Regions from separate parts of the Enterococcus sp. AMC1252 genome, predicted to be linked through region 1. Evidence: riboswitches for the same ligand, from Rfam matches in the RefSeq annotation. Region 1 holds a riboswitch; each other region holds the start of a gene.
What was found. Region 1 has a riboswitch for magnesium ahead of AC4BB5_RS04330 (LCP family protein). Riboswitches for the same ligand answer to the same signal wherever they lie in the genome.

Region 1 (3,286 bases):
TTATTACTATTTTCTAACTTCTCGATAGCGTTTAAAACGCCAGGTAAAAATTTATATTTTAAAACTTTTTCTGAATTACTGCCACAAATTTTCTGTGACCATTGACTAGACCCTGTTGCTAAAATCAATTTATCAAATGACATAAAAAAAGCTGTATCCTGTTTTTCATATTTAATAATATGCTGTTTTGAATCCATGCTGACTACTTTTGCACTCAATAATAAAGTAATATCGTTGTCGTTCAATTGTTGTTCCGAAACAAACTGAGCTGTTTTTATTGAATCAATCGTTTCATTAAAATACAGATTGATGCCACCAGATAAATAACCAATTGTTTGTTGCTTCTCAATTAAATAAATTTCAGCTTTAGGATGTTTTTTTCTGATGGCTAAAGCAGCCGATACGCCAGCAAATGAAGCACCAATGATTACGACTTTCACAGTAAAACCTTCTTTCTAAATAAACCGTTTTCTTAAAGAATAGCATAAGGCTGCTCTTAACGCATAGGGATACGCTAATATATTTTATGTAAAAAAATGATCTGTCCGCTCAATATAAAAAGAGCAGACAGATCAACTTCACTTTTATAATTCCATTTTACTTATCTTTCATAAAATCCTGGATCGCTTGAGCATTTTTCTGCTCATCAAGTTCGATTACACTACCAGATTCGGTATAATCATTAAAGTTCCATGATCCCTCTATTGGAACAGATAGTGATTTTAACGGCTTCACTTTTCCAGAAAGAAAGTCCTTCGCTAAATCGATCAATAAACTTGTTGGTACATTTGTATCGATTTTCCCAACCATTTTTCCAGCAACTTGAGGCAGTTCCCATACTGGAATCAAATCTTTAGATTGCTCGACCAAAGCATCCATCACTTGCTGCTGACGTCTAATACGGCCAAAATCCCCTTCTTCATCCATTCTAAAGCGAGCATATTGCAATAAACTATTTCCATGCAATGTCTGCTTCCCTTTCAGAATATCCACACCGTCTAAGTTGATATCTTTTTCAGCATCGATCGTTACTCCTTTTGGATAAAGCTCATCAATGATGTCACTGAATTCTTTAAAGTCCATGACAACATAATAATTGATTGGTAAATCAAAGTTCGATTTCAAAACATCTTTTGTCATTTGTGCACCGCCATATGCGTATGCTGCATTTATTTTATCTTGCCCGCCATCAGGAAACGTCACGTAACTGTCTCTCATGATCGAAATCAATTTAGGTTGTTTCGTTTTTCCATCATAGTGAGCGACCATCAACGTATCTGACCGTCCCTGATCTTCATCATCATCTCTAGAATCATTCCCAACGACCATAACGGTTAACTCTTTATCACTCGTTTGCTCATCACCAGTAAAGTTTTGGTTTTTATTAGGAAGTTTTGATTCACTCTCCTCTTTTGCCGTTTGGAACGATATAGCTGCATAACAGCCCACACTCACAACCACAAGAAGAATCGATAATAGGGTAATAATCACTATTTTTACAGATTTTTTCATTGTTTATTCCTTTCTACAGCTCTAATGGTTTCTCATGTAAAAGAAAAAATCCCCTCACCAAGAATACTCAGCGAAGGGATTAGATTACAAAGTTTAAACACATGACATTCGCCACTTATCTATAAACTTACCATGATCTTCTCTTCGTTGAGTTTTAGCACTATATAACGTAAAAAGCATTGCTTTTAGCTACTTTGGAAAACGCCTTAATTCGACGAATTCTGTCCTACCCGTACCTGTCTTTCGACATTTCTGAGCAGTAGCCTGTGTTTATATAGGAGCCTCACCTAACAAGTATTTAATTCATTTTAAACTATAATCGTATCGAATCACAAAGTCAAATTAAATTTTATAGAAACTGAACTTCAATATTTATGTTATTTAATGAAAAGTACTTTACATCTATAGCTCTATTAGATGCCCTACAGAAAAACAAATATTTTAAACTAAAAAAATCTTTACATTTTCTTAAATAATAGCTGTTTTTTCTCAAATAGTAACTTTACATAGACAGACAAGGATTTATCTGTTTCAATATTAAAAGAGTCAACATTTGGAGGATATGCATGGAAAACTTTTTAGAAAAACAACAAGAATTCTTTTTCAGCTTTTTAACAGATAGTATCGATAATTTTTTACTAGATCATTCTGACGAAATTTTTTATGTATTTGCTTTAGACTGCACTATTTATGAAGAAGGTGAAATCAACCTTTACTTCAATACTGTAGATCTTTGGCAAGAAACCACCGATTATTATACAAGTAAAGGCCTCAGTAAAGCCCAAATACAAGAACTGAAATATAATGCTAGTGACTGGGATGAAAATCAACGGGTTGCCTCGCTTCATCTATTTGATGACTGGGTAGAAGACGAACAAGATATCGAAACAGTTCTTGAGTGGCTTTGTCAGCAAATAATACTCTTAATTGCCAGTGATTCATTTGAGCGTATCCCTAAAACAGAAGATTTCAAATTATTGGTCTACGATCATGATGAACAGCCTTCTGACTCACAAGAACGATTTGAAAAAATTGGAATGTCTGAGCTTTTTCAAATAGACTAATAAGAAAGAGGTTGGGAGTAACTTAAACAGTTATGCCCAACCTCTTTCTTATGTCTTTGAAGTTTTGAGAAGTTTAAAAACAAAACTCTAACTCCTCTATGTTGAAAAGAGCTACCAAAATTTCATTTACCTGTTCTGCTAATTTTTTTTCGTCTATAATTTGATCTTTTGTTGCAATTTTCGCTCGATCATTTGAATACGTCAGAAAATCATACTCTTCCTTCAGTGTTACCAGACAGTCCTTTTTTTTATATAACGTATAATCATCGACAGCATCCATCTGATATTCACGTTTGTAGCCATTTTTTAAAGCAATGGCTGTTATCATAGAATTGACAGTCAACACTTCCAATGGAATAACCTGCTCATCAATCATCAAGGTGTAATTTTCATCCTCAATAATACCACAAGCATTGCAGCCTCCATCCAATAAATTGACTGTTTTGGTAATTATCGCTTTTTTCATCCTTATTGATCCTTTCTACTATTACTACACATATTATACCAAAATAGAAAAGTTAATGAGACTATTAATTTATCGAATCGCCAACTATTATAAAAGAGGATTTTGTTCAACAAAACATATAGATAATTTCTAGATAAACTACATGAAAAATAAATATATTCTAAACATTATTAGAAATCACTCATATATATTTACTTTATATTTTCTATGGATAATAATATAGGCAAGCTACTATTTATAAAAT
Region 2 (3,286 bases), 730 kb from region 1:
TAAATAAAGGTGGTGGAAATTAATGGAAGATGTAGGGAAAGAGATGTCAAGAATCATTCAAAGCAGAGATATGGGTGAGCGATATAATGAGTTAGTTGAGGTTGTATTGAAAGATACCGATGTCCAAACCTTTATTCAGGAAAATCGTGAACGATTGACGGATGATGATATTCGGAAAAGTTATTCAAAATTATATGAGTTTGTTCAAGAAAAACGCAAGTACCAATTGAACGACCCAACAATGATCGCTCCTGGATATGAACCTAAATTAACCTTGAATTTCCATTATATTGATGTTACATACGTTCCAACAGAAGCACTAATTGCCAAACAAAGAGAAGATGAGATTCGCAAAAGAGTTCGAGCAATGGATATGCCGAAAGATGTTCGAGAAGCAAGTTTAAGTAGATTTGACACAGCATCTCAAGGGCGTGCTCAAGCCATGGCAGAAACAATGAAATTTTTAAACGAGTATACTTCTAATCCAAAAGAATTTCATAAAGGTCTTTATTTACAAGGAACATTTGGCGTAGGTAAATCCTTCTTACTCGGTGCAATTGCCAACAGCTTAGCTGAACGTGGGTTTGTCACAACGATTGTTCATTTTCCAACCTTTACAGTTGAAATGAAACAAGCAATCGGTAAAGATATGGTTGGGCCTAAATTGGATGCTGTCAAAAAATCACCTGTTTTAATGATTGATGATTTGGGTGCAGAATCAATGACTTCGTGGATTAGAGATGACGTGTTAAGCGTTATTTTACAATATCGAATGCAGGAACAATTAGTGACGTTTTTTTCATCCAACCTTGATTTAAAAGATTTAGAAAAGCACTTATCTGTGACGCAACGTGGCGAACAAGAACCTTTAAAGGCTCGTCGAATCATGGAACGTATTCGCTATTTAGCACAAGAAATAACGATGTCAGGGAATGATCGTAGAAATGGTTAGCTGTCTATTTACTAGACGGCTTTTTTTGATGGTAAAGGATGATGATGGACTACCACAGAGAGTATAGCTTATAATAAAGTATCAGTATTGGAGGAAAATCTATGAAAAAAATCGCATTAACAATACTAACAATTTTCTCATTGGCTTCTTTAGGCGCATGTACGAAGAATAAGGAAGACTCACCAAAAGGAAGTGAAAAAACCTCTATGAGTAGTAAGCAAAGTAAAACAACGGAAGAAACATCTAAAAACAATGAACAAGCAAGATCAGTGTTTACAGCAATTTTAGTTGAAGATGCTAAAGAAAATGATACGGTGGATCATTCGACTCGTTTGGTTTTAAAGGAAGTTGAAGCAATCGAAGATCCAGAAAAAATCGTTGGTATGATGAAAAATGATGGTGTTATTCTGAATATCTCAAAAGAGCAATTTGCTGATGGTGTCGCAGAGAATGATTTGAAATCAGGAGATAAAATTAAATTTACACTCGTCGGTTTACCTGCAATGACAATGTCGATTCCGCCACAAGTAGCCGGAAATTCAGTGATTGAAGTTGAAAAAATTTAATAAATATAAGGTGACCGCTGCTATGATGACGACAGATATACGTCTTGTAGTAGTGGTTACTTGCTTTTTACTCTTAAATCAAAAATATTTTTTGAAATAAATAAAAAAATATTGACATTTGTTTTACAACGATGGTATAGTGGCACCTGTAAGATAACTAAATAGATTTGTTAGGTGAGGCTCCTATACAAACACAGGCTACTGCCCAAAAACATCGAGAGATGCCAATGGGTAGAACAGGGATTGTCGATTACAAGGCTTTTCATAAGGTAGCTAAAAGCTCTGCTTTTTACGTTGTATAGTGCCAAAACTCAACGACTAGATCATGCAGGCTTTTTTTTGTGCGCTTATTTATGACCTTCCGCTGAGTTTTGGCGGAAGGTTTTTTGCTTTTTCATCAAAGATTCGTCGCAGGAAAAATGCTGTGAATCACTATGATTGATCGAAAGGCAGAGTAGATGATGAACAGTACTTGACGAACGAAAAGACCAAGAGAACGCCATTAAAAAGCAAATCCAAGAAAGGAGCAAAGATATGAATTTTTAATAAACATTATGGCCAGTATTTTTGCAGGAATGATCATTGGGGCAGAAAGACAGTGGCGAAAAAAATTAGCTGGCATGAGAACGATGACCTTAGTAACATTCGGTTCATGTCAATTTGTTTCATTATCTTCTTTGATTCAAGACGACAGTAGTCCAACACGAGTAGCAGCGCAAGTGGTCAGCGGGATTGGATTTCTTGCTGGAGGAGTGATTTTAAGGGAAGGATTTAGTGTGACTGGCGTCAACACAGCGGCAACTTTATGGTGCTCAGCAGCAGTTGGCAGTATGATTGGGGCTGGATTTGTGATCGAAGGAGTCGTGTGTGCAATCATTTTAATGCTAGTCAATATTTTGTTAAGGAATTTATCGTTCAAAATAGATGACTACACCGTTCAAAGAGAAGAGGAACAAACAGACTCGGTTCATTATCTGTCCGTTATTGCAAGTAATACTAGCGAAGTTATGCTTAGAACAGAGATTATCCAGTTGTTGGACAAGTACTGTTTAACGTTCACTAAATTTTCTTGTACAGATTTAGCTGGAAAAAAAGTTCGACTATTTTTGGAAATCGAAGCAACAAGGAATGGGACACTTGCAGTAAATACGATTATTTCAGAATTATCTCAGTTATCAGAAGTCATAGAAATCAATCAAATGAATAACTAAAAGAACGGAGGAATCAATATGGTAAAACAGTGAGGGTAAAAATCGTAAATTGGAACAGCGAAGAATATTGGTCAGGAATAGATTTAAGAAATAAATTATTAAAAACAACTGCAGGTAAAGCGTGGATCAAGGAGGTTCCCTTAAATGAAAAAAAGGATATTCACATGGCAGCGATGATTGATGGAAGTGTTGTGGGAACGTTACTTCTTTCAAAGAAAAACCAAACAATTGCTCAAATCAAACAAGTGGCCATCAATGAAAATTATCAAGGATTTGGTGTAGGGAAAAAATTACTTGAATTTGCTGAAAACCTTGCAGAGCTTATGAATTTTCAATCTATATTTTTAACTGGACGCAAGCAAGCTTGGGGGTTTTATGATCATTTTGGGTATCGTAGTATCGGGAATTCCTTTTCAGATGGTCAAGTGATCTTAAAAAAATTTGAGAAAAAGCTCAATACTAAAAAGAATGCAGGAAAGCCAGAAATTATTAAATATATAACACTAAAGGAGATGGAAACAAATGGATGACAGTAGTCAGATGATCAAGGACTTATG
Region 3 (3,286 bases), 670 kb from region 1:
ATCTACTTTAGCAAAATGTTCCGGGATTTTAGCGTGCGTATCAAAACTATCGATCGTGTTGAATAAATGAGCCCATTCTGGTGTTTGTGTAGGTAAATCTGTCGCTGACCCACCACAAAGAATACAGACATCAATTTCGCCTTTTTTCCGTTTCAGCTGGTCCATCGTAAATGTTTCAGCACCTTCTGTTTCCACGGTTTTAGGAGCTCTTCTTGTAAAAACCCCCACTAATTCCATATCTTTATTTTGTTTTATCGAACGTTCAACCCCGCGTCCAAGGTTTCCGTATCCGATGATTGCTACTTTTATCATACTAACATTCCTCCACTTCTATAAATCAGATTATACCAAAAGAAAAAGACATCTGACAATTGGAAGTTGAAAAAAATGAGCTGGTTTCTTTACTGCTCTACTATATTCAATTGTTTCTTTAATTCAGTCATGATTTTTTGTTTCTCCTCATCGGAAATACTCTGATATGAAATCCCTTCTTCTCCAGTAAAACCATCTCCAGTAAATCCTTCACCTTGCATTTGATAACTTTCAATGTTCTCTAAGGCTTTCTGATAATTTTTCATCAAGAGCGTCATTTGATCTAGTGTCATATCCGTTTGACCATTTTCACCTATGACATTCAGTAACTCTTGATAGCGAAACACACTTTTCATCGAAGTTAATTCTTTAGTAAGTTGAATCGTTACTTCTCGTTGTCTTTTTTGTCTGCCATAATCGCCTAAAGGGTCTTCATAGCGCATTCTCGCATACTGTAATGTTTCCCAACCCCCTAGATGCTGTTCACCTTTTGGATAATGAATTCCTTCTGCATCAAACTCAAAATCATTGTTGACCGTAACGCCGCCAACTGCATCACTTAAAGCAGCTAATCCATCCATATTGATCACAAAATAATGATTGATTGGGATATCTAAGTAATGCTCAACTGTATTGATCATCATCTCGTCACCACCAAATGAATGGGCATGATTGATTTTGTCATATACACCATCTTTTCCAACAATTTCGACATAAGCATCTCTAGGAATACTGGTGATCGTCGTTTTCTTTAGTTGATTATTGACGGTCACAACCATGATTGTATTTGCACGAAAATCTGTTTTACGCTTAGAATCATTTGCGATGCCTAAAAGTAAGAAACTAACCGGCTCACTATTTCCTAACTCTGCTGGTTTTGTTTTTCGATTTAGTGGTTGATACATTTTATCAGCAGTTTTTTGGACTTTTTGATATACCGTAGCACCATAAACGGAAGCTCCAGCAACGAGCAATAAAAGCAATGATAGGGCACCTAAAATAGTTCTCTGGATGAACCTTTTTTTAGCATTAGAGGTCGAAAATTCCCTATTAAGATACACTCTTTGTAAGAAGGCAAAAGAAATATTTACCCAAGCATAACTTAAAAGAAAACCTGCAATCACATCACTCGGAAAATGAACTCGTAAGTAAATTCGACTCAAGCCAATCAAAAGAACATAACCAATTAAAGTATTTTTTAAAGACGTTTTCTTTAAATAAACAGTTTGTATAATCAAAATCATCGAACAAGCTAAACACATGGCTAAAAGCGAATGACCACTAGGAAAACTATATGAAGTTCGTTCAGCTAACTGCTCCACATTTGGTCGCTGTCTCGCAACAAGCTGCTTCAAAATAAACCCAAAAACACTGACTACTAAAACATTGCTGATCAGCCAAACCGCCAATACTTTATGTTTATTTCGCCAAAGTATAAATGAAACTATAAGGCACACAATAAAAATCGGTACGATCGTAGCACTTTTGGCAATTAACTCCACAATATTAGTTAACAATTCATTAGGTTTCCAACTAAAGCGATAAATCGCAGAATCTAATTGAATAAACCATGGGACTTTTTTTACAACTAAAAAGGTTAGTAATGAAAAAAATACGACACTTAAAATGGCTGGGGTAAATTTCTTTTCTTTTAACGTATACATGCGATAGATCCCTTCATTCATATATTCAGTAAAGCAGTTACTTTAAAGGCATTTTATAAGCCCTTCTCACAGGGATGTCATTCAACTAAAAAAACGCTAAATGATTATAATTCCTAATTGATGGGAGTGGCTCATCTAGCAGTCATCTCGTCCACCATCTAACCACGTTCCAAAAATAACACAAACAGGTATTAAGACGACCTACAGTCGGTACACAAAATAGTTTTTTATACACCAAAAGAAAAAAGCCAAACATTTTTTTCCTAAGACGTTTGACTTTCAATCAATCTCATCGTCTGAGTTTTAGCACTATACAACGTAAAGAAACATTCTTAGCTATTTTATGAAAAGCCTTAATTCGACAATTCCTGTTTTACACATTGGCGTCTTTCGACGTTTCTGCGCAATAGCCTATGTTTGTATAGGAGCCTCACCTAACAAGGTTATTTATCTATTTAATTTTCACAATAATACCCTTGAAAAAAAATTTTTTCAAGTTGTTTTAAGACTCTTTAGTTTTTCTTAACTTTACGTCCACGATTTTATAACACTAATTTGTGTCTAGATAAAAAAAAAGCTGGAACATAACTCTATGAGTTACATCTCAGCCTCAAGGAATCCGAATAAACGGTGGGCGCAGAAGCAACTCCTTCTTAATTCTCGGAGTTAAACACTTCTGTCCCATCCTCTTCTTTCTAAACTTTTTTACTCGTCTAACTCTTCAAATTGTGAGTTATAAAGTGACGCATAATAGCCACCTTGCGCAAGTAATTCTTCATGTGTTCCTTGTTCTTTGATGTCACCATCTTGCATATACAGAATCTTATCCGCATCTTTGATCGTTGATAAACGGTGCGCAATAACAAATGATGTACGACCAGACATTAAGTTATTCATAGCTCCTTGGATCAACCCTTCTGTTCTTGTATCAACAGATGACGTCGCTTCATCAAGAATCAATATTGGTTTATCTGCCAAGATTGCACGAGCAATCGTTAATAGTTGTTTTTGCCCTTGGGAAATATTTGAAGACTCCTCATTTAATTCCATATTGTAGCCACCAGGCAATGTTTGGATAAAATGATTAACATGAGCCGCTTTTGCTGCTGCGTAAACCTCTTCATCCGTCGCATCTAGACGTCCATAACGAAGATTTTCCATGATGGTTCCTTTAAATAACCAAGTATCTTGTAAAACCATCCCGATATTTTTACGTAAGTCTGCGCGGTTAAAGTCTTTGATATTATGACCGTCGATTTTAATTGCACCAGATGTTACATCGTAAAAACGCATCAATAGTTTAACCATTG

Region 2: linked by a shared signal. The riboswitch ahead of AC4BB5_RS07900 (MgtC/SapB family protein) and the one ahead of AC4BB5_RS04330 (LCP family protein) in region 1 are both predicted to bind magnesium.
Region 3: linked by a shared signal. The riboswitch ahead of AC4BB5_RS07595 (phosphatase PAP2/LCP family protein) and the one ahead of AC4BB5_RS04330 (LCP family protein) in region 1 are both predicted to bind magnesium.

Annotation. Positions count from the first base shown of each region.
Region 1 is NZ_CM177097.1:937,394-940,679, reverse strand. Features, by position in the region: gene AC4BB5_RS04335 (FAD-dependent oxidoreductase) at 1-440, opposite strand, end outside; gene AC4BB5_RS04330 (LCP family protein) at 598-1,512, opposite strand; M-box (ykoK) riboswitch at 1,646-1,814, opposite strand; gene AC4BB5_RS04325 (hypothetical protein) at 2,079-2,576, shown strand; gene AC4BB5_RS04320 (DUF4809 family protein) at 2,650-3,042, opposite strand.
Region 2 is NZ_CM177097.1:1,670,498-1,673,783, forward strand. Features, by position in the region: gene AC4BB5_RS07885 (replication initiation and membrane attachment family protein) at 1-23, shown strand, start outside; gene dnaI (primosomal protein DnaI) at 23-952, shown strand; gene AC4BB5_RS07895 (hypothetical protein) at 1,054-1,518, shown strand; M-box (ykoK) riboswitch at 1,678-1,848, shown strand; gene AC4BB5_RS07900 (MgtC/SapB family protein) at 2,073-2,729, shown strand; gene AC4BB5_RS07905 (GNAT family N-acetyltransferase) at 2,759-3,259, shown strand.
Region 3 is NZ_CM177097.1:1,603,562-1,606,847, reverse strand. Features, by position in the region: gene AC4BB5_RS07600 (diaminopimelate dehydrogenase) at 1-312, opposite strand, end outside; gene AC4BB5_RS07595 (phosphatase PAP2/LCP family protein) at 402-1,976, opposite strand; M-box (ykoK) riboswitch at 2,258-2,425, opposite strand; gene AC4BB5_RS07590 (ABC transporter ATP-binding protein) at 2,682-3,286, opposite strand, start outside.